3 regions of the Peribacillus sp. AS_2 genome follow, and region 1 is predicted to be linked to each of the others. Evidence: predicted binding sites of a transcription regulator. Region 1 holds the regulator's gene; each other region holds the start of a gene.
What was found. Region 1 encodes LexA, which represses DNA repair genes until DNA is damaged. Its sites were predicted from a motif close to CGAACATATGTTCG; they were not measured.

Region 1 (8,068 bases):
ATGTAGTTAAAAATTCAATTGAACCAGCATTTCCTCAACAGAGTGGCCATTTGAATCCATACAATCCTGACTCCCATAGGACAAGATTCAAGTAACGATGGAAAGGGGGAACAAAGAGGAAAGGGAAAATAATTCTTTTGAAGTTGCATAGGAGCTTCTGACATTAGAACATTTGTAAAATACGTGCATGGAGTAAAAGGTGTACAAATCCAATCTTCTTGTGCAAATATACGATTGTTACTGAGATTCCAATAATGACAGCCAATTGCCGTTAAAGAAAATTATTTACTTAATGTTTAGGGCGGACTTCTGAACACCATGAATAGGAGCAAATGGACAATGGCAAATTCGAAGGAAAAGTTAATCTGGATGAACAAGCCCTTATCCTATGCAGGATAAGGGCTTGTTCTCTATTTTCGTGAATTGGCAGCATTCCGTTTTCTCCAAAGCACGTCTTCATAAAATGAAAAAGACACATACATAAATGAATGGAAGTCAAATCTTCATACTTTTTCTCTATTATAAATGAAACTTCTTCTAGTTTTTTTCTCCCATCTTTATGAAGATAGCAGGTAATGGTATGCAAACGTACAATTATATACTAATGAAGGCTATGGAAGCTGGGCATTGGTAATTGGATGAGTTCAAAAAAATTCCAGATGATATTGGAGGAGATAACCCTTGAAAGGGAATGTAATCAATTATGTCGTTTTTCTTGTGCTCATTCTAACCATATTATTTATGGCAAAACCAGACATTTCCTCAGCAGGAAAATTGAACCCGCCCTCCGAAACTTTCAGTCCAGGGGATTGGTTTCTTGGAAGTATTCCTCCCAATCTTGATACAAACAAACCACCGATCGTGTTTGTTCAAGGGAAAAACGGCAGTTCAACCAGCTGGTATGGCGAAACGGATTATCATGGTGTCAATGATATGTATACCAAAGCGTATGAAGCTGGCTACCAAACGGTTTTTGTTCAGCTTCATGATTCAGCTGGAAATGGGTCAGTGAGCCAATATGCCAATGGAAGGCTTTTAGCTCAAATGCTTTCAGAAATCAGTAACCATTTCGGGGGCAAAAAAGTAAATATTATAGCTCACAGCAAAGGGGGCCCAGACACCCAAGCGGCTCTAGTCCACTATGGAGCACACCAATATGTTGGAAGGGTGATCACTTTAGCTTCCCCACATCATGGTTCTCACTTAGCTGATTTGGCTTATAGCTGGTATGCGGGCTGGCTTGGTTCCTTATTAGGTCAAAAAGATGAGGGAACTTATTCTTTACAAGTTGGTAAAATGGCTGAATTTCGTTCTGTCACGGATAACCATATCAACTCTCGTAAAAACTTGTATTTCACTGTGGCAGGTATGAACAGAGGCCCGGTACTATCAGCCTTATCAATGGGGGGACAATATTTATCATCATATGGGGAAAATGATGGGCTGGTGAATGTATGGAGTACAAAAATACCCTATGCAACACATTTATTTACGGATCCCAACTTTGATCACGACAATATTCGAGTTGGCTCAGCTGTATTTTCAAGAATTGAACCCTATTTAAAAAGCACATCCACCGCTGGGATTCCTGCATATCATGTCAATTATAAAGAACGAGTTGAAGATGATGTCATTACAACAGCACTCGCTCAAACCGTTCTGGGTGATGTCCTGAAACAAAATGTCTGGGTCGAACAAAGCTTCCATGTAAATGAAACTGCCCCAGGTAATATAAGCATATATACAGCCTCAAATGATGTCGAGGTTGAATTGATTTCTCCATCCAATAAAAAGTATTCACCTTCCTTAAAGGTTCATTCAGCCAAAAATGAAGCTTCCTTTTTTAATGGTGCAACCATCCAATCATTCTACAGAAATAACCTTGAAATTGGTGACTGGAAAGTACGAATGAAGACTAAATCGCCAAAAGACGCCTTCCTGTTCACAGCACAATTTAACGAAAAGAATCCCATTACATTAAGTATGGCCGGTAAAGTTAAGCAAAAAGATGCAAAATTTTTAATAAAGAATCCAATGAATGATAAAAAAAGACCAATCAGTACAACATTTTTGGTTCATCTGATAGATGAAACCGGTAATAAAATTAGTGAAAAAAACTCAATTAAGGCAATGGATACTGAAAATTTTACTGGCACCCTTCCAGAAGTACCTAAGTCAGGTGTTTATAATGTAACAATAGATGTTAAGGAAAAAAATGTGGATGGTACTGAAAGAACCCGGACGCTGATTCGTTCGGTCTATATTGAGAAATAACGAAATGCCTTCTCTTAGTTGAGGAGGCATTTTTTTGATGGTACGGGTAACTAGGGAGATGGTAATTCAGCCAATGGAAACAGCCAGGTCGTAATTACTTATTGAAGTATTAATTCAACGGGTCTCTGAAGGATATGGTTGGAGGTTTGTTATCAGGGGAAAATAAATATATGTATTTTTTTCCCTGCACCTGCAAATGGTTGTCAACAAGTGCAGATTCAACAGTGGAATGACTTGGTCGATCTAAACCTTATTAAAGTGATTTCAATGAGCTTTTTTCCAAAGTACATATTACGAGAAAGGCGATAGTAACTTTCATCCCTTATAAAGGATGTTTAAATTCGCATGAAACTAGATTCTATTAAAAAATATTTCAATATCTACTCTTCCATATGCATATTGAGAGAATTCTGGACATAAATTAAACAAACAAAAAAAGCGCGGGAAGCGCTTTTAGTGTATTTGTCTATATAAGCCTATTACTTTTCCAAGTATCGAAACATCTCGTAAAATAATTGGTTCCATATTTGAGTTCTCAGGCTGAAGCCTTATGTAATCCGGTTCCTTAAAGAATCGTTTTACAGTGGCTTCATCATCTTCCGTCATCGCCACGACGATATCTCCATTATTGGCACTGCTTTGTTGTTTCACGATGACATAATCTCCATCATGAATTCCTGCTTCTATCATACTTTCACCCATGATTTCCAGCATGAATACATGGTCATCATGTGGAACCATGCTTTCGGGAAGCGGAAAGTATTCTTCAATGTTCTCAATGGCCGTTATCGGCATGCCCGCTGTTACTTTTCCAAGTAACGGCACGTTCACGACATTGACTTTGGGAATATTGTTCGCTTCTTCCAAATTCATTATTTCAATGGCCCTTGGCTTGGTTGGGTCACGTCTAATAAGGCCTTTACTTTCCAGGCGGGATAAATGTCCGTGTACTGTTGAACTTGATGCAAGTCCCACTGCTTCGCCAATCTCCCGTACGGAAGGCGGATACCCTTTTTGGCGGACCTCTTCTTTAATGAAATCAAGAATATCTTGCTGCCGTTTTGATAGTTTTGTCATTTGTGCACCTCTTCCCCAATGTTCTTTGCTACATTATAGCATGGCCCCCATCTCTATACAAACATAAGTTCGAATTTGTTGTTGACTGAAACAAACGTTCGTATTATAATTTGATCATAACATACGAACGAACATTCGCTTTGGAGGGATTATCATGAAAAAATTATACAAAAATTATATTTATACGATTCTATTAGCGGGATCAGTATTCATCTTTTCAATTTTATTCTCTTGTACATTGAACAATGATCAAAAAAAGGATTTCCTTTCTATAGAAGTAGGCGAGGGTGACACCCTATGGGGAATTGCCGAAGAATATGAAGAATCAAATTTGACAAAAAAAGAATTCATTGGTTGGATAGAAGAGAATAATGGAGTCAGTGCAGATTCGATAAAGCCTGGACAAGTCATTGTCATACCGGTTAAAGGGGAAGAACTTGTCCAGAATTTGGCCAGTGAGCAGTAAGTAGTAAAGGTAGGGTATTATGAAGGCGGTAATCTATTGTAGGGTCAGCACCGAAAAAGAGTCACAGGAAACATCATTGGCAAGGCAGGAAGATGAATTAGTCAAATTGGCTGAAAAGATGGATGTGGAAGTTGTCTCCATTATAAAAGAACAGGCAAGTGGTTATGAGTTGAATCGGGATGGCATTTTTGACATGCTCGAACTATTTAAAACCAAAGAAGCTGAAGTGCTATTAATCCAGGATGAAACAAGACTGGGAAGAGGGAATGCCAAAATAGCCCTTTTCCATGTCATCCTTAAAGAAGATGTGAAAATTTATACGCTCTCACACGATGGGGAGCTGGAGTTATCGGATTCGGATGCCATGGTCATTCAGATAGTGGGCATTGTAGAAGAATATCAAAGGAAACTACATAATCTTAAAATAAAGCGCGGAATGATGAGAGCCGTTGAAAAAGGGTACCGTCCTCAAAAAAATCTTCAGAATCAAAGGAATTCCACTGGAAGGGACCGTATGGAGATTCCTATTGAAGAAATTATTAAACTGCGTGCCAATGGGTTAACATTCTCGGAAATCGCAGCCACATTAAGGGGCTTTGGATACAATGTATCTAAGGCTACTGTGAACAGGCGTTTTCTCGAACATCAAATGAATACAAAGGAAAGTAAATCATAGAACTTGTAATTTCGCTTTTTTTTTAATACCATGACAATATCCGCAGATTATGAAGGAGCGAAATTATGTTATCAAAAGAAAAAATAGCCCGTATAAATGAACTTTCTAAAAAGGCAAAGGGTGAAGGCTTGACGGAAGTTGAAGCGAAAGAGCAAACACAATTGAGAAGTGAGTATTTGGAAACATTCAGAAAATCCATGTCCGACACGTTGGAGCATGTGAAAGTCGTGGATCCAGAGGGTAATGACGTCACTCCTCAAAAGATAAAAAATATAAAAGAAAAACGAAATTTACATTAATGCTTGGATTCTTCTGATGGAATATTCCATTTGAGGATTCTTTGGCATTTTGGAGTAAAAAGAGAGTGCATTCATGTATGTATTCTCCTATTTAGTTTAATCTAAATAGGTGACTTCTTATTCCTAGAAAATTGTAATATTGGGGCATTAAATAGTGATTTTAGTTGTGATATTATGCTTGTCACTATAATATAAAGAGGTACATTACAGGAAGGGATGTTTTTACAATATGTTAGATAAATTAGATGCACTTTCTATCAATACGATTCGTACATTATCAATTGATGCAATTGAAAAGGCTAATTCCGGCCATCCGGGTATGCCAATGGGTGCAGCGCCAATGGCGTATAAACTATGGACCGAATATATGAACCATAACCCGAAAAATCCAGATTGGTTTAATAGAGATCGCTTTGTTCTTTCAGCTGGACATGGTTCCATGCTGTTATACAGCCTTCTTCATTTATCAGGCTATGGCTTATCTATCGATGATTTGAAAAGCTTCCGTCAATGGGGCAGTAAAACTCCAGGACATCCTGAATTCGGACATACGGCTGGTGTGGATGCAACTACCGGGCCGCTTGGACAAGGTATCGCAATGGCAGTCGGAATGGCAATGGCAGAACGTCACTTGGCAGAAAGCTATAACCGCGATTCTTATAATGTGGTCGATCATTATACATATAGCATTTGTGGGGATGGAGATTTAATGGAAGGTGTTTCTGCAGAAGCCGCTTCATTAGCTGGACATCTACAACTGGGAAGACTTGTTGTTTTATATGATTCTAATGATATTTCCCTTGACGGCGACTTAAGTCAATCATTTAGTGAAAGCGTAGCAGACCGGTTCAAATCTTATGGATGGCAATATATCCGCGTTGAGGATGGCAATGATCTTCAGGAAATTGCTAAAGCGATTGAAGAAGCGAAAACCGACGAAGCACGTCCAACATTAATCGAAGTGAAAACGGTTATCGGTTACGGTTCACCAAATCGTTCAGGTAAATCTGCAGTTCACGGCGCTCCGCTTGGTGCAGATGAGCTTAAATTGACAAAAGAAGCATACAAATGGACATTCGAAAAGGACTTCCATGTACCTGAAGAAGTGTATTCACACTTCAATGAAGCTGTTGTTGATGCAGGAGCTCAAAAAGAAGAAGCTTGGAATGAATTATTTAAAAATTACAAAGAAGCACATCCTGAGTTAGCACAGCAATTAGAGCTTGCAATTAAAGGTGAACTGCCTGCTGAATGGGATCAGGAAATTCCAGTCTATGAAGAAGGTAAGACATTAGCTTCCCGTGCTTCAAGTGGTGAAGTACTGAATGCGATCGCCAAAAAGGTCCCTAGCTTCATTGGGGGTTCTGCGGATTTAGCCGGGTCTAATAATACTGCCATCAAAGGTGAGACAGATCTATTACCTGGTAATTACAGTGGCCGTAATATATGGTTCGGTGTACGTGAATTCGCTATGGGTGCTGCTTTAAATGGAATGGCACTTCATGGTGGCTTAAAAGTATATGGAGGAACATTCTTCGTATTCTCTGATTATCTACGTCCTGCCATAAGAATGGCAGCACTGATGGGACTGCCTGTTAATTATGTGTTCACCCATGACAGCATTGCTGTAGGGGAAGACGGACCGACTCATGAGCCAATCGAACAATTAGCATCATTGCGCGCAATGCCTAACCTAGGGGTAATCCGTCCAGCTGATGGCAATGAAACGGCAGCAGCCTGGAAAGTGGCTATGGAGTCTACAAATAAACCAACTGCTCTTGTACTGACTCGTCAAGGATTGCCAACAATAAAAGGCACTTCCGAAACTGCGTATGAAGGTGTTTCAAAAGGTGCTTACATCATCTCTGCTTCTAAGAAAGAAGTAGCCGATGCATTACTTCTTGCGACTGGTTCCGAAGTGAACTTGGCTGTTAAAGCACAGGAAGCTTTAGCGAACGAAGGAATTGATGTTGCGGTAATCAGCATGCCATCATGGGACCGATTTGAAACTCAATCAAAAGAATATAAACAAAGCGTAATCAATCCGGCAGTGAAAAAACGTTTAGCTATCGAAGTGGCTTCACCGTTTGGCTGGGATCGTTATGCAGGTGATGAGGGTGAAATATTGGCCATCAATCATTTTGGAGCTTCTGCACCAGGCGGTAAAATCATGGAGGAATTCGGTTTCACTGTAGAAAATGTAGTTGCTCTTGTTAAAGAAATGCTTAAATAACAATAATGCGGAACTGACACCAACTAGATTGGTGTCAGTTTTTTTATCAAAAGAGTCCTATTTCATATTGAATGTGCTTCTATACTAAAGGAAATCTTCCATTCGACAAAAAAAGAAGAAAATTTCTCCAGCAAACAACATATACTTTTTGTTTGTCAATATATAATGAGAATAAATAAATTTCGTTTAAATGTGTCAGTTAAAGGGGAAAGTCATCAATAGTGGAAAATAGTGGACAGGGTGCTGGTGGTTAGATGTTTCGTACCAAAATAGGAAAGCTAGGAGGCATTGGCTGATGAGAACCTATCAAATTTATTTAATCGAAGATGAATTTGCCCATCATTATTATGGAAGAGAAAAGCTATTTTTCAATTTGTTTTTGGAATATATTCAAGCAAGGGGCAGACTAAAGAGTATTTTGCAAAAACAAATCGAATATGTCACCAAAAAAGTCCCGATTATCCAGTTGCAGTTAGCTATTGAACAACGTTTGCAAAAAAAGATGAATTATTGGACTCAAAATGGAAAATACTATTTAGAAAAAACAAACGGATCAAGTAAAGCCGTTTTAATCATTCAGAATGATTCCATTACTCTTGAAGCTGAAGGAGACTATGAAGCGGAAACGGCTTTCTTTGAAAGTATTCGAAAATATGAAGCGAGTTTTCTGGCCATTGATTTTGAACATGAAAAATACGGTTGGTTAAAACCGATAAAAGAAAGAAAATTTGTCTAAATGGGGGACTTTTCGGTAGCGGGTATTGTATAATAACCTTTGGTCTAGTACACTGATGTTAGACAACATGAAGGAGGAAATAGTATGTGGGTTTACATTCTAGTTGGCGTACTGGCATTGATTGCTGGAGTAGTGCTGGGATTTTTCATCGCTCGTAAATACATGATGGATTACTTAAAGAAAAATCCGCCAATTAACGAACAAATGTTGAAAATGATGATGATGCAAATGGGTATGAAACCATCCCAAAAGAAAATTAATCAAATGATGAGCGCCATGAATAAACAACAAACAAAATAAGATAGCA
Region 2 (8,068 bases), on a different contig from region 1:
GGCCGTATTGATTTGGGTTCTGGTATTGAACTATATGAGTAATCCGGATAACGAGGACAAAAAGGACGCGAAACAAAGCGATGCCGTGGGTTACAATAAAAGTGAAGAGTTTAACAAAGAAGAAGAGAATGCAGACCAAAAACAGAATGAAGAAAAATCAGATTCATCTGAAAAGAAGAATGAAGATGATACAGCAGTCAAAGATGAAGAGAAAGAGCAAAATCTTGCCGTCACAAGTTCCAGCGGTAAAAATAGTACGTATGAATTAAAAAATACCGATACTTTTAAATTAAAGGTGACCTCCAAAGGCTCACCATGGGTCGGCATAAAAAATGGTGAAGGTAAATTACTTTTCCAAGGCACTATCGAAAAGGACAAAAGCCAGGAAATTGATTTCACCAATGAAAAAGAAGCTGTCATCAATATAGGCAGGGCATATGAAACAGAGATTTATGTGAATGATGAGAAGCTGGAGTATTCCATTTCACCGACTGAAGTGAATACGCAATTGGTTACGATACAATTTACGAAAGCCGAATAGTCATCTTATAGATGACTATTTTTGCTCTATTTAATGGTAAGGCGGCGGGAAATGGTCCACTCGGCATATAAGATTGGATTTTGAGTTAAATTATACATATAAGCATTATTTTAGATCTAAGACGCAGGCCCGAATGGCAGGCGTAAATTTTGGAGGTAAAAGTTTTGAATCTGCCTAATAAGATTACAGTAGCAAGAATCTGTTTAATACCAGTATTTTTAATCATCATGCTCGTTCCTTTTTCATGGGGGACTCTGACTTGGGGAGAATACAGTTTGCCAGTGGCACACCTGGCTGGAGCCATCCTCTTTATAATTGCTTCCACTACGGATTGGATCGATGGCCATTTTGCCAGAAAATATAATATGATTACTGATTTAGGGAAATTTTTAGATCCATTGGCAGATAAACTTCTTGTTTCGGCTGCCTTAATCGTTTTGGTTGATCTGGATTTAATGTATGGTCAATCTTGGATTGCCATCGTGATCATAAGTCGCGAATTTGCAGTCACTGGATTGCGTTTGGTGTTAGCGGGTACAGGGGAAGTGGTTGCAGCGAACCAGCTAGGTAAAATTAAAACATGGGCACAAATTGTTTCTATTTCGGCTTTATTGCTGCATAACCTTCCATTTGCCCTCATTTCACTTCCATTTGCCAATATCGCATTATGGATTGCATTAATCTTTACAATCTGGTCAGGTTTGGATTATTTTATAAAAAACAAAGAAGTATTTGTTAATTCAAAGTAAAAACGAATGGTGGTTTTGAAAAGATGGATGCAGAAATCATTGCAGTGGGCTCAGAGCTTCTTTTAGGTCAAATCAATAACACTAATGGAAGATTCTTATCGCAGCAGTTTGCGGAAATGGGGATCAACGTTTTTTACCATACTGTGGTCGGGGATAACGACCGTCGATTACAACAAGCTATAGAAATCGCTGAATCGAGGGCGAACTTGATTGTTTTTACCGGTGGGCTTGGTCCTACCAAAGATGACTTAACGAAAGAAACGATTGCTCGCCATATCGGGAAAAAGCTCGTTTTTAATGATGAAGCTTTGCAATCCATTGAAGCTTACTTCCAAAAACGGGAACGGCCGATGACGGAAAACAACAAAAAGCAGGCCCTTGTCTTAGAAGGCAGTGAAGTGTTGGCAAACGATCATGGCATGGCCCCAGGAATGGTTTTGTCCAAATCCGGGATTACATATATGCTCCTGCCTGGTCCACCAAGTGAAATGGAGCCGATGTTTTTAAGTTATGGTTATGAAAAGATCATGAATAAATTGGAAAAGCATGAACGGATCGATTCCAAGGTTTTACGGTTCTACGGTATAGGTGAAGCCGAACTGGAAACGGTGATTGAAGATCTCCTTGTCAATCAAACGAATCCGACAATCGCTCCGCTGGCAGCCGAAGGGGAAGTGACGTTAAGGATCACCGCCAAAGGCCCTTCCAAAGAAAAATGCGAAGAACTTATTTTAGAAACGGAAAAAGAAATTCTTGGCAGGGTCGGCAAGTTCCATTATGGAAGTGATAATACTTCGCTAATAAAGGAACTTGTAAAAGAATTAACGGTCCGCAAGCTTTCAATCGCAGCAGCTGAAAGCTTGACCGGGGGGATGTTCCAAGAACAGCTGACAACCATCCCGGGCGCCGGTAAAGTCTTCAAGGGCGGAATGGTCTGCTATACGAATGATGCGAAGTCCAATGTCCTCGGCGTCAGTGATGATACCATATCTGAGTATGGGGTGGTCAGCGGTGAGTGTGCAATGGAAATGGCCTCTAATGTCCGGAGTAAGCTCGATACGGATGTAGGCATAAGCTTTACGGGTGTTGCAGGGCCGGATGAACAAGAAGGCAAGCCTGTTGGTACAGTATTTATTGGCATTTCCTATCGCGATGGAAACACTCATTTCAAGGAGTTGAATCTTTCCGGTAGCAGGGCGCAAAACCGTATTCGGAGTGTGAAATACGGCTGTCATTACCTATTAAGGGATTTATAAACGCCATAAGCAGAGCTTTAATACAGCTCTGCTTTTTATTTGGTTTTAGAAGTTTGTTTCTTGAAAAATAGGGAAAAAAGAAAAAAGTTAATTCAATAAAATTGTATTTTTTAGGGAGTAAGTGAAGCGAAATGGAAATTTCCTTAAGCTAAAACGCTTTTTTACAAAGAATATCCCGAAAGAAAAAAACGAATGAATGTTCGACTTTTTGCTTGGCAAAATAGTAAAAAGAGTATATAGTAAAGATAGGTTTTGAGACAGGGTACAAACCTTGAACTCGAATAATTGCTAACGTAAGTACACCTTTAATCGGACAGCCGATTAGTTGAATATAGAGGAGGAAATTAAGTGAGTGATCGTCAAGCGGCTTTAGATATGGCGTTAAAACAAATTGAGAAACAATTTGGTAAAGGTTCGATTATGAAACTTGGGGAACAGACTGATCGTAGGATTTCAACGATCTCAAGCGGTTCTTTAGCATTGGACGTAGCGTTGGGAGTAGGCGGATATCCAAGAGGCCGGGTCATTGAGATATATGGACCTGAAAGCTCCGGTAAAACGACTGTAGCATTACATGCTATTGCAGAGGTACAAAAGACTGGCGGGACGGCTGCATTCATTGATGCCGAGCATGCTTTAGATCCAGCATATTCAGAAAAACTTGGTGTGAATATCGATGAGTTACTGCTTTCACAGCCTGATACGGGTGAACAAGCCCTAGAGATCGCTGAAGCGTTAGTTCGAAGCGGAGCGGTAGATATTATTGTCATTGACTCGGTGGCAGCACTTGTTCCTAAAGCTGAAATCGAAGGCGAAATGGGAGATTCCCATATGGGTCTCCAAGCCCGGATGATGTCTCAGGCACTTAGAAAACTGTCTGGTTCCATTAATAAATCAAATACCATTGCCATTTTCATTAACCAAGTCCGTGAAAAAATCGGTGTTATGTTTGGGAATCCAGAAACGACTCCGGGAGGCCGGGCATTGAAGTTCTATTCAACTGTTCGTCTGGAAGTGCGCCGTGCGGAGCAATTAAAACAAGGTAATGAAATCGTGGGTAATAAAACGAAAATCAAAGTTGTAAAAAACAAGGTTGCTCCACCATTCCGCCAAGCAGAAGTTGACATCATGTATGGTCAAGGGATTTCACAGGAAGGTGAAATCATCGATATGGGTGCAGACCTTGATATCGTCCTTAAAAGCGGCTCATGGTATTCATACAATGAAGAGCGTGTCGGACAAGGCCGTGAAAATGCGAAGCTTTTCCTGAAAGAAAATCAGGATATCGCTCAGGAAATTTCTCAGAAAATCAGAGATCACTATAATCTTGATGGAGAGCATGAATTACCACCAGAAGAAAATGAAACAGAAGAGCATTTTGAATTGCTTGATTAATGATATTTGGAAAAGGCCTAAGCTTATTCGCTTAGGCCTTTTATGTATATTTTAAGAAAAATGCGAAATTTTCAGTGGATTAAATGGCATTGTAATCAGATTTACAGACTCCTTCCATAATGAATGCTGTACATTATGATGGTTGATATTAAGAAAACTTGAATAAACATTGATACATAAGGGACAAACGCTTGACAATAAAAATTCTCAACTATACAATTAATATGTATATTTTACAATTTTTCAAACTAAAATTTTGAAAATTAAGTGCTGTATATTGAATTTATGTGCAATGTACTTGCCGACAGTTCAACATTTTATGTAAAAAGTTCATAGCAAGGGGAGGTGAAACGATGGAACCCATGACAATCATCTTCACTTTGCTTGGCCTAATCGTCGGTGCAGTTGTTGGTTATTTTATTCACAAATCAAAATTTGAGAGTAGAATAGCAGGGGCAAAGGGCTCTGCAGAACACATCCTTGAGGATGCAAAACGTGAAGCGGAAGCACTTAAGAAAGAAGCCTTGTTGGAAGCAAAAGATGAAATTCATAAAGTTCGTGCCGATTCGGATCGGGAAGCCCGTGAAAGAAGGAACGAATTACAAAAACAAGAAAATCGGTTATTGCAAAGAGAAGAGAATCTGGACCGTAAGGATGAAACGTTAGACAAACGTGAGAGCCTTTTGGAGAAAAAAGAAGATTCTCTAAACCAAAGACAACAGCATATTGAAGAGATGGAAAGCAAAGTGGAAGAGATGGTTCGTAAGCAGCAAACAGAGCTTGAACGTGTTTCCGGTTTAACTCGTGAAGAGGCTAAAGCAATCATTATAGACCGAATGGAAAACGAGCTTGCTCACGATGTAGCGCTTATGATTAAAGAAAGTGATACCCGTGCCAAAGAAGAAGCTGATAAAAAAGCAAAAGAAGTCCTTTCTCTTGCCATTCAGCGTTGTGCGGCTGATCATGTTGCAGAGACCACCGTTTCTGTAGTAAATCTTCCAAACGATGAAATGAAAGGACGGATAATCGGACGTGAAGGACGAAATATCCGGACGTTAGAAACGCTAACAGGTATTGACCTTATTATTGATGATACTCCTGAAGCTGTCATTTTATCTGGATTCGATCCAATTAGACGGGAAACGGCACGCTTGGCTCTTGAGAAACTTGTTCAGGACGGACGGATCCATCCGGCTCGCATTGAAGAAATGGTTGACAAAGCAAGACGTGAGGTAGATGAACATATTCGTGAAATTGGTGAACAGACTACTTTTGAAGTTGGAGTTCACGGTCTCCATCCAGATCTCATCAAAATACTAGGACGTTTGAAATTCCGTACCAGTTATGGGCAAAACGTACTTAAACATTCAATTGAAGTGGCCCAGCTTTCAGGTTTACTGGCCGCTGAGCTCGGTGAGGATGAAGTTCTTGCCCGCCGTGCAGGTTTATTGCATGATATTGGGAAAGCGATCGATCATGAAGTGGAAGGCAGTCACGTTGAAATTGGCGTTGAATTAGCAACCAAATATAAAGAGCATCCAACTGTCATTAACAGCATCGCTTCACATCATGGCGATACGGAACCAACTTCCATCATTTCAGTGCTTGTGGCTGCCGCTGATGCATTATCAGCTGCAAGACCGGGAGCAAGAAGTGAAACGCTTGAAAATTACATTAGAAGACTTGAAAAGCTTGAGGAAATTTCCGAATCCTATGATGGAGTGGAGAAATCTTTTGCGATTCAAGCCGGACGAGAAGTGCGGATTCTAGTGAAACCAGAACAAATCGATGACCTTTCGGCACATCGACTCGCACGTGATATCCGGAAAAGGATTGAAGAAGAGCTCGATTACCCAGGTCATATAAAAGTCACGGTCATCCGTGAAACAAGAGCAGTCGAATATGCCAAATAATTGTTAGTGAAAGACGAAGTGGTGCAAACCACTTCGTTTTTTCTTTTTCCGATATGAATCGTTAAGCATAATTCTTATAATTACCCCCAATTATGTTACAATACATACTTGAATAATTCATATAATCAGGTGAATCCAGAAAGGGTTTTACAATGAAATTGCTATTTATAGGGGATGTAGTGGGATCTCCAGGTCGTGACATGATTCAAGAATACCTTCCTAAGTTAAAAGAAAAGTATCGTCCGCATATCACGGTCATCAATGGCGAGAATGCAGCAAGTGGCCGGGGGATTACAGAAAAGATTTACCGCAGTTTTTTAGAGTGGGGAGCGCAGGCAGTGACCATGGGAAACCATACATGGGATAATCGTGATATTTTCAACTTTATTGATGAAGCGAAATATCTTGTCCGTCCAGCAAACTTTCCAGACGGGGTACCCGGAGAAGGTATGAAATTTTTAAAATTGAACCAGCATGAAATAGCGGTCATCAATTTGCAAGCGAGAACGTTCATGCCGGATTTGGACTGTCCGTTCAAAAAGGCGGAAGAACTAGTGGCGGAGGCTCGAAAAAAGACACCGATCATCTTTGTCGATTTTCATGGTGAAGCGACAAGTGAAAAGCAAGCCATGGGTTGGTTCCTGGATGGTAAGGTTACAGCAGTCGTTGGTACACACACACACGTCCAGACAGCCGATAACCGTATATTACCTGCAGGCACCGCTTACATATCAGATGTAGGCATGACAGGACCATATGATGCCATCCTTGGTATGGAAAGAGAGGCAGTCATCCATCGGTTCCTGACTAGCCTTCCAGTTCGTTTTGAAGTCCCAAAAGAGGGACGGACCCTATTAAGCGGGGTTCTCCTTGAAATTGATGAGAAAACTGGCAAGGCAAAGAAGATAGAAAGGATCCTGATTAACGAAGATCATCCCTTTTACCATTGATTCGAACGGATGGACAGTCAAACTGCCATCCGTTTTTACATTCTTTAATAAATGGTGTACAATCCCGGTTTTCTTTGTCATACAAGTTTTACTTGATGAATATAGTAGCAGTGGAAAGTGTTATAACTATTGAGCCAAGTTAGAATCGGCAGGGAAAACAAGGAGGACTAGGAATGGAAATATTAAAAGTTTCAGCAAAATCTAATCCTAATTCTGTAGCAGGCGCACTAGCGGGAGTGCTCAGGGAAAGAGGAGCAGCCGAAATTCAAGCAATCGGTGCAGGTGCGTTAAATCAAGCCGTCAAGGCAGTAGCAATCGCAAGAGGGTTTGTCGCACCTAGTGGAGTTGACTTGATTTGTATTCCTGCCTTTACAGATATACTTATTGATGGCGAAGAGAGAACGGCAATAAAACTAATCATTGAACCAAGATAATTGCAAGTTTGGGTGTCCTGTTTGTCGGATGGCGAGCAGGCACTTTTTTGTCGTGACTTCCAAATGACGAAAGGCCCGTGTCGCCTTATAATGGTATATATAATCATAAAAAAGTACAGGAAGGGGGATTACATTGGAGATTTTTGATGCACATTGTGATGTGCTGATGAAGATGTTCATCGATCCGGATATTTCTTTTACAAATAGTGATAAATTACATATAACAAAGCGGGGTTTATTGGACGAAGGGGGAAAAGTCCAATGTTTTGCCATATATATACCTGAAAAAGTCCACCCTGATATGAGATTTCAAGCGGCTTTGGCGATGGTGGATATTTTTCATGAAAAGATTTTGTCGGAGCCGGAAATGAAATTTATAAAGACCAAGGCAGATATCGAATCTTTAAAAGAAAAGGAAATCGGTGCAATGCTAACTTTGGAGGGGTGCGATTGCATTGGGAATGATTTGTTGAAACTGAAAACCCTTATTCATCTTGGAGTATCCTCCGTAGGTTTGACTTGGAATCATGCTAACTTGGTAGCGGATGGGGCATTGGAAACAAGAGGGGGAGGCTTGACAGGGTTTGGAACGGAAGTGGTCGCGCTACTGAATGAGAAGTCAATTTGGTGTGATTTATCCCATTTATCTGAAGCTGGATTTTGGGACACCCTAAAGTTGGCGAAATTCCCGATCGCCTCCCATTCGAATGCTTATCAGCTTTGTCCACATCCGCGAAATTTAAAGGACGGGCAGATAAAAGCCCTTTTACAGAAAAATGGGGTGATCGGAGTAACCTTTGTCCCGCAATTTCTAGCAAATGGCCCGGTTA
Region 3 (8,068 bases), on a different contig from region 1:
GGTGATATTTTTAACATGTCCGCTCATCCATGAGGAGAATTCCTTCATCGCTTTTAAAGTGGGAAAATAGGCGAGGACATGGATCGGCCCATTACAATTTTGATCATAAATTTCAATCTCCGATCCCGGAATGATGGTTGTATTCTTGTATTGAAGTCCGCCTTCAGTCTTTTCCGTGATTTCGCCATCAAGAATCCCCGCTTCGATCTCTTCGATAATTTCAGGAGAATGACAATCGATTATCCCGATTAGATCAAGGCCCTTCCTTTCACTTGCCACTTGCAGCACATTGCTGAAGGTTAACGTTTTAGCACCTGTTATTTTCACGGCCCTTCCGCTTCTCGTTCTGCCTATATGGATATGCAGGTCAGCGTAATACTCTTTCATTTATGATGTCATCGCCTTTTTCAACTGCAAATACTGAACTGCATATGCCGTTTTGGCATCCTGGATCTTCCCTTCATCCATATAAGTTTGAGCTTCCTCCAGCGTGAGTTCAAGCATCTCGACAAATTCATCTTCATCCAGCGGTGCCGCATTTTCTTTCTTTTTCAAATTGTGGGCCACATACAGGTGGACCAATTCATCGGCGAAACCTGGGGATGTATAGAAGGATATGATGTGCTCCATTTTTTCACATTCATAACCTGTCTCCTCTTCCAGCTCCCGTTTAGCCGACAGGACCGGTTCTTCGCCTTTTTCAAGCTTCCCTGCAGGAATTTCCACCAAGCTTCTCTCCAGCGCTTTACGGTACTGTTCAACCATGATGATTTTATTTTCTGACGTGAGAGCTATGACGGCAACCGCTCCCGGATGCTTGATTATTTCACGTTTACCCGTTTTCCCATCAGGAAGCTCTACATCATCCACTTGCAGGCTGATTACTTTTCCTGTGAAGATTTTTTCCGAAGACAGCGTTTTTTCTTCAAATTTTTTCATCGTGACCACTCCTCTGTTCTAATTGCAGCATGATTCCTCATACATTTTACCATAATAGAGATGGAGGGCGATTTAATGAAAGTTTACGTATTGGAAAAAAGCGTTACTTTATCCGGAAAGAGTTGGGAAATTATTCAAAAACTAAAGCAATTACAAAATCAATATGTTTATGTCAATGATTGGATTGCCGACATTCACGATCAGGTGCCACCCACTCCTTTAAAACGGATCAAGTGAATTCTTTGAGTGAAATGGATTTCTCCTTTACAATGAATGTAAAGGGAGTGGATAACATGAAAAAACGCAGACTAGGAAATTCTGACTTGCTAGTTTCTGAAATCGGGCTTGGATGCATGTCACTGGGGACTGTTGAAAATCAGGCATCCGAAATCATACAGGCCGCTTTAGATGAAGGAATCAATTATTTTGATACGGCCGATTTATATGATTTCGGTATGAATGAAGAAATCGTCGGAAAGAATTTAAAATCGGTCCGCGATAAGGTATACATAGCCACCAAGGTCGGAAACCGCTGGAATGAAAATAAAGATTCCTGGAGCTGGGATCCATCCGGCGCTCATATTAAAACGGCAGTAAAAGATAGCTTAAAGCGATTGAGGACTGATTATATTGATCTTTATCAGTTACATGGCGGCACCATTTCAGACAATATCGAAGAAACGGTAGAAGCATTTGAAGATTTGAAAAAAGAAGGCTATATCCGATATTATGGAATTTCCTCGATTCGTCCGAATGTCATCAAGGAATTCACTGAAAAGTCTGAGCTTGATTCCGTGATGATGCAGTTTAATCTGCTCGACCGCCGCCCAGAAGAGTGGCTGTCCCTTTTAGCCAACAAACAGATCAGCGTGATCGCCCGTGGGCCCCTTGCCAAAGGGCTGCTCAGTGAAAAAATGCTTGAAAAGGCAAATGAGGATGGATACCTTGACTATAGCTATCACGAACTTAAAGATTTGCTTCCGCAAATAAAGGACAAACTTTCCGATAGGAAGTTGAATGAAACGGCACTTCAATATGTATTGTCCCATCAAAGCGTAGCTACCGTTGTTCCAGGAGCAAGCTCAGTACAGCAGCTACGTGATAACTGCCAAGCTGCCAACAGCCCTTCACTGTCCACAACCGAGTTGGATATCCTGAAGCGGTTGACCAAAGTGAACAAATATGAAAGTCACCGGAATTAAAAAAGAAATGTCTTGACAAACCTTTAGGCTGCTCTATCTCCGTTTAACCAACGGGATAGTCAGCCTTTTTCCGTTCCACCTTTTTTCGCCTTCTTTACCAACTTCAAGTTTCCGATCATTCTAATTCCTTCCAAAACCCATTTAGCGGTTTTAAACTTATCATTGGACACCCTAAAATTAATGTTGTACAATTCAGTTGTGCACAATTAAAAATAACAAAGATAAGGGAGAAAAAAAGATGACAAAAACATTATTTACAACGTCTGTAACAGTCGATGGCGGAAGAGAAGGAACGGCAATTTCTGCTGACGGCAACTTCACGGTTGATATTGCGATGCCTGGAACACCAAGGGCTAAACAGATGCCTGAAGCATCTAATCCGGAACAGCTTTTTGCAGCTGGATATGCTGCATGTTTTGATAGTGCTTTGCAATCAGTTGGTAAAATTGAACGCGTTTCTTTCGATTCAAAAGTCACCGCAAGCGTCAGTCTATTGATGGGTGAGATGCATCAGTACAGCTTGGCTATAACTTTGGCTGTGAAGGGAACCGGGGTCGACAAGGAGACATTCGAAACCCTTGTTCATAAAGCGCATCAAATGTGTCCTTATTCAAAAGCAATCAACGGCAATGTGGACGTCGCCTTTGAAATAGATGTAGATTAAATCCGACAAAAAGACGCTTGGGGAACCCCAAGCGTCTTTTCTTTGCTAAAATTGCTGTAAAGTTTTCAATAGTTGGAGCAGTGAAGCTTTTAAATCCTCGACCACCTTCTTATCCTCACCCGACATTGCCGAAATGCGATCGGGAATGAAACAGGCCTCTGCCTGTAAACCAAGTCCCTTTTCCGTCAGCTTAATCATGACAGACCGTTCATCTTCAGTGGAACGTTCACGGACAATCAAGCCATTCTGCTCCATTCGTTTCAACATGGGGGTAAGCGTTCCTGAGTCAAGGGCAAGGAGCTCCCCAAGTTTTTTTACTGTAAGTGTATCCTGTTCCCATAATAGAAGCAGAACAAGATATTGAGGATATGTCACTTCAAGTTTATCAAGCAACGGTTTATATTTCTTCGTCATTTCCCGCGAACTTGCATAAAGCAGGAAACATAATTGGTCTTCCAGCACTTTTTCTATTTTATTTTGCATCCCATCACCAGCTAATAGTAGTCCATCCGATATGAAAGCATATCGAACTTATCTTTAATATAATCGTTATACTTTATAAAATAAAGGAATTCCTGAACAGAAAAAGGGAGCCAGCCCTTTTAAAATTTTAACTGCTCCCTGTTCTATTTATAGTTCTTCCAGTTCAGATTGCTTTCACCCAATAGTTCTTCGAATGATTTATTCTTCTCCCGCTGCTTTCTTTCTTCCCGTTTTTTTTCTTCTTCCGCTTCCCTTTTCTCTTGTTCAGCCTCATTAAGTTCTTTTTGCTTTTGACGAAGCTGGGACATGATATCTTGATTGATCATATCACCGAGTTTCAATGAAGATGAATCTTTATCTTGGTTTTTGCTTTGAGTTTGTTTTCGCGGCTGTTTCTTTTTCATCCTTAAAACCTCCTGGCCATTTATGAAATAATTATATCACGACTGCCGTTTTCCTCATCATGGTTTTCAAACAGTGTTTTCCCATTTCCCTCATGGTAAAATAAAGAAAATCATTCGAGGAGGTCCTTTCATGAAGAAATGGTGGTTTACACTGGCTGGAATCCTAGCGTATATCATCGGCGTCGGCCTTTATTTTTCCAATCGGATCATGTATATGAAAAAGAAGGAAGATGATTTTATCCAAAATCGTGAAATCATGGCTAAACGCCTGATCACGGAGGATTTTGATAATCTGCCTAAATCGGAAATTTGGGTATCGTCACCATCCGGATATTCCTTGAAATGCTTATTTATCGAACCCCATGACACCAAAAAGTGGGTGGTCATTTCTCATGGTGTGACGGAGAACAAAGTCAATTCGATTAAGTACATGAACATTTTTCTTAAGCGGGGCTTCAATGCGATCATTTATGACCACCGCCGGCATGGGGATTCCGGCGGCAAGACGAGCAGTTATGGACATTATGAAAAATTCGACCTGAAGGCCGTAATCGATGAATTGAAAAGACGTAAAGGGCCCGACCTTCATATTGGCATTCATGGAGAATCCATGGGGGCCGTAACCCTGCTTTTATATGCCGGAATGCTTGAAGATGGTGCTGATTTTTACATTGCCGACTGTCCATTTTCAAACTTCGAGGATCAGATCAAACACAAGCTCAAGCATGAAGTCCCATTTCCTTCTTGGACCGTATTTCCGCTCGGGCGTACGTTCATCAAACTCCGTGACGGATATTGGACCAATGAAGTGTCCCCAATCGATTATATGAAAAATATCCGAAAACCCGTGCTGTTCATCCATAGTGAAAATGACAGTTTCATCCCCGCTTCCATGACAGCGGAATTATATGCAGCAAAAGAGGGCCCAAAACAGCTGTACATCGCTAAAAAAGGGGCCCACGCTCAATCTTATAATGAAAATCCAAAAGAATACGAAGATCAAATCGATCAGTTTCTAAAAAAACTTGTCTGAGAAGAAAAGAGAGGGTGTCCACGATCCCCTCTTTTGCTTTAGTTAGATTTTATTAAAAAAGCTCATCCTCGGATTTAAGATTTGATTCGGACTTTTTAATTGAAAGCTGTTCGCTTCCGGAACAAAGTCTATTTTCATGACTTCATCAAGAAAAATCATTTTTGATTTCTCAACATATAGCGGAATTCCGTTCGTTTCCACTTTTTCGGTACCTTCTTCAGGTTCGTTGACCCACCATAGCGCCGTCACACCACTTACCACGCAGCCGCAGCCATCAGTATCATATTTCAACTGTAAATATCCTTCTTGTCCCTGTACCTTACCGGCTATTTTCCCAGCCGCTGTTTCCGTCCATTCAATATACATGATTGCTGCCTCCCAATGACTTTGTATTCCCCCATTATAAACGATAAAAACGTTTCTGTTAAAGAAACTGCCTCCTTTGCAAGCGTCAGCCGACACGAAAATCACTTTCTTCATTGACGGTGCTAACAAATGCCGATTCTCATACTCCTCCGTGATACCTTTCATCACGATGCCGTTTTAAAAGGCTGTCCCTTGGGGAACAGCCCTTCCGCTCATCATTCCATTATCCTTACATCCGCTATATCGGAAAGCCTGATATAGTGAGCCTGCTCAAACCGGTCAACGATATGAAGCTTTTGGGTGAGCTCATTATAATAATGGATCCTGCCGATTAACAGCTGATACCGGTTTCCTTCATAATGAGCAATCGTGACATCCTTTCTTTCCTCCATCGCTTCCCCCATTACCGCATTCATTTCTTCCAGTTGCTGCTCATCCAGGATGCGCTTCGTTTCATAGCCATCCTCCACCGCCCAATCACGGAGCATCTTCACATGTTCCGGCAACATCATCGATGTCCATTTGATACGGCCGCGATCACGAATCATTTCTTTTCCCTCCTTTCAAAGTCAGCCTTACGCCTTACGCCTTATGCCCACCAAGCAGCTTGCTTCGGTATACGGCTGTACCTGCTTCTGTATACGAAACGGCACGCAATAACGATTTGGCTCCATATTTGTGGCGGATTCGATCAACCGTGTAACTCAATTCTCGCTTCTTCCAGCGCGAAGCATCAAATAGAGTCAGCTGCATTTCATTATCATCCACAATATTCGAGAGTCTGACCTCTATGCTTCGAACCGTTTTTTGCTTATAGTTCTCATGGAAAAGCTCCAGGCAAACTTTATATAACTCCATCGTGATGTTGGTCGGTTCGTTAATCGAACGCGAACGATGGAAACCTCCGCCAAACTCATCCTTGCTGTAACCAATGCCTAGGCTCACCGTTCTTCCTGCCTTACGATGGGTGCGTGCCCTTCTTCCAACTTCTTCGCAAATTTCCAGCATGACCTGCTTTACCTCATGCTCATCCTTATAATCCCGCAGCAGGATTTGACTTTTGCCGAAGCTGACCTGCCCTTCGATGATCGCTGCCCCCATATCGGATAAATCTATTCCCCAGGCATGGTGGTAAAGCTGATTGCCCATAATTCCAAACTTCGCTTCAAGTAATTCAAGATCATAATTGGCAAGCTGCCCAACCGTAAATATACCCATTCCATGAAGGGTTTTTTCTACGCGCCTGCCGATCCCCCACATTTCACGAAGCGGGGAAATCGGCCAAAGTTTGCTTGGCACATCCTCATACTTCCATTCCGCAATCCCTTTATGTTTGGCTTCCAAATCAAGGCAAAGTTTTGCCATGAGCATATTCGGTCCAATTCCAATGGCACAGGGGAGCTGTAATTCCCGTTCAATTTCATCTTTTATCTTTTCAGCTATCATGCGGGCATCTCCCCATAAAGAAGCAGCACCATCGACTTTCACAAAACTTTCGTCCACACTATATACGTGAATCGCTTCTTTTGGCACATAACGGTTGAACAAGCGGGTGATTTCCGTAGAAACCCTTAAATAAGTCGCCATTTTAGGTTCAACGACGACAATCCTCGGGTCATTCGGGATCTCAAACATCCGCGAACCTGTCTTGATGCCAAATTCCTTCTTCATCTTTGGAGAAGCCGCGAGCACAATGCTCCCTGTCCTCTTCAAATCACCAACCACCGCCAAATAACAATCAAGCGGGTCCAGACCAAGCATGACCGCTGAACAGCTTGCATAAAAACTTTTCATATCGATACACATAATTGATTGTTTCGGCATCGTCCCATAATCCATCATTTCTTCACCCTAACAAGAATATATGTTCGCTTTATTATATTCATAACTTTAACCGAATATACGTTCTTATTCAATGGAAGTTTTCATACAAATTTCTACTTTTTATTGTAATTTCCTTGAAAAATATAATAGATACTAAAAATGGATAAAATACCAAATTTAAACTTAGTATCCAGATTGTTTTTTTTGAAAAAGATTAATTGGTAGCTTGAATAATTTTAAGTAGGTCCATATGCTCGTTTTTTTAAAATCCCTCCACCCTTTTCAACAGACTTTCGTCTATTCGGAAGCCAGTCTTAATGCTCATTTTTTGTAATGAAATTGTAACCAAAATTATGTCTATTTGTCATAATGGTATTGTAGGATAATATTGTTAAGAAATAATAGAGAGATAGATAGAGAGGAAATGAAAACTATGAAGAAATGGATCGCTTCAGCTGCTGTTGCATCTGCCATGATGCTAACCCCACTGCAAGCCTTTGCCAATATTGGAGACCAAACCCTCAGACCCGGAATGACACATAGTGATGTCAAACAACTACAACAACTATTAAAAACCAAAGGTTATTTCACATATTCAGGTTCACTGACTACATATTACGGCACCTATTCTGTATCAGCAGTAAAAAAATTCCAAAAAGCCAAAGGGTTGACTGTTGATGGAATTGCCGGCCGAGGCACATTTAATGCGCTTGGTGTTTATAATGTCAATAATACTAGCTTGATCAGCTATGCAAAAACCTTAATAGGCAAACCTTACAAGTGGGGCGGAACAACACCAACTGGATTTGACTGCTCAGGCTTCGTCTATTACGTATTCCAGAAATCTCAAGGAATTACCTTACCGCGTACAACATCATTGCTCTATTCCAATACAGGTTTAAAAGTATCTTCACCAGCTAAAGGTGATCTTGTATTCTTTGATACTTCTTCTGGAAGAACAGGAGTATCCCATGTTGGGATCTATATCGGAAATGGCCAATTCATTAGTGCCACGTCTTCTAAAGGAATAACCATTACGGATATGGATAATTCTTATTGGAAACCAAAATATTTAGGTGCGAAAACTTTATAAAATCCAGGACAAACAACCGGACAGAATTCAAAGTGATTCAGTCCGGTTGTTTTATTTTAT

Region 2: a site for LexA is predicted at 2,736-2,749, ahead of recA (recombinase RecA). Genes of this name have one in related genera too.
Region 3: a site for LexA is predicted at 6,949-6,962, ahead of OTG27_RS13820 (Y-family DNA polymerase). Genes of this name have one in related genera too.

What each region holds. Positions count from the first base shown of each region.
Region 1 is NZ_JAPTGA010000009.1:202,375-210,442, forward strand. Features, by position in the region: gene OTG27_RS17425 (helix-turn-helix transcriptional regulator) at 1-10, shown strand, start outside; gene OTG27_RS17430 (esterase/lipase family protein) at 742-2,274, shown strand; gene lexA (transcriptional repressor LexA) at 2,728-3,351, opposite strand; gene yneA (cell division suppressor protein YneA) at 3,506-3,817, shown strand; gene OTG27_RS17445 (YneB family resolvase-like protein) at 3,837-4,493, shown strand; gene OTG27_RS17450 (DUF896 domain-containing protein) at 4,559-4,792, shown strand; gene tkt (transketolase) at 5,022-7,025, shown strand; gene sirA (sporulation inhibitor of replication protein SirA) at 7,321-7,761, shown strand; gene OTG27_RS17465 (YneF family protein) at 7,846-8,061, shown strand.
Region 2 is NZ_JAPTGA010000004.1:32,273-40,340, reverse strand. Features, by position in the region: gene OTG27_RS08075 (RodZ domain-containing protein) at 1-541, shown strand, start outside; gene pgsA (CDP-diacylglycerol--glycerol-3-phosphate 3-phosphatidyltransferase) at 706-1,290, shown strand; gene OTG27_RS08065 (competence/damage-inducible protein A) at 1,314-2,546, shown strand; gene recA (recombinase RecA) at 2,895-3,941, shown strand; gene rny (ribonuclease Y) at 4,295-5,854, shown strand; gene OTG27_RS08050 (TIGR00282 family metallophosphoesterase) at 6,007-6,804, shown strand; gene spoVS (stage V sporulation protein SpoVS) at 6,978-7,238, shown strand; gene OTG27_RS08040 (dipeptidase) at 7,372-8,068, shown strand, end outside.
Region 3 is NZ_JAPTGA010000007.1:814-8,881, forward strand. Features, by position in the region: gene OTG27_RS13770 (endonuclease Q family protein) at 1-387, opposite strand, end outside; gene OTG27_RS13775 (NUDIX hydrolase) at 388-939, opposite strand; gene mciZ (Z-ring formation inhibitor MciZ) at 1,015-1,176, shown strand; gene OTG27_RS13785 (aldo/keto reductase) at 1,233-2,141, shown strand; gene OTG27_RS13790 (Ohr family peroxiredoxin) at 2,380-2,805, shown strand; gene OTG27_RS13795 (MarR family winged helix-turn-helix transcriptional regulator) at 2,851-3,288, opposite strand; gene OTG27_RS13800 (YqkE family protein) at 3,432-3,692, opposite strand; gene OTG27_RS13805 (alpha/beta hydrolase) at 3,823-4,725, shown strand; gene OTG27_RS13810 (iron-sulfur cluster biosynthesis family protein) at 4,768-5,091, opposite strand; gene OTG27_RS13815 (YolD-like family protein) at 5,307-5,639, opposite strand; gene OTG27_RS13820 (Y-family DNA polymerase) at 5,674-6,933, opposite strand; gene OTG27_RS13825 (C40 family peptidase) at 7,349-8,008, shown strand; gene OTG27_RS13830 (DUF3221 domain-containing protein) at 8,060-8,068, opposite strand, start outside.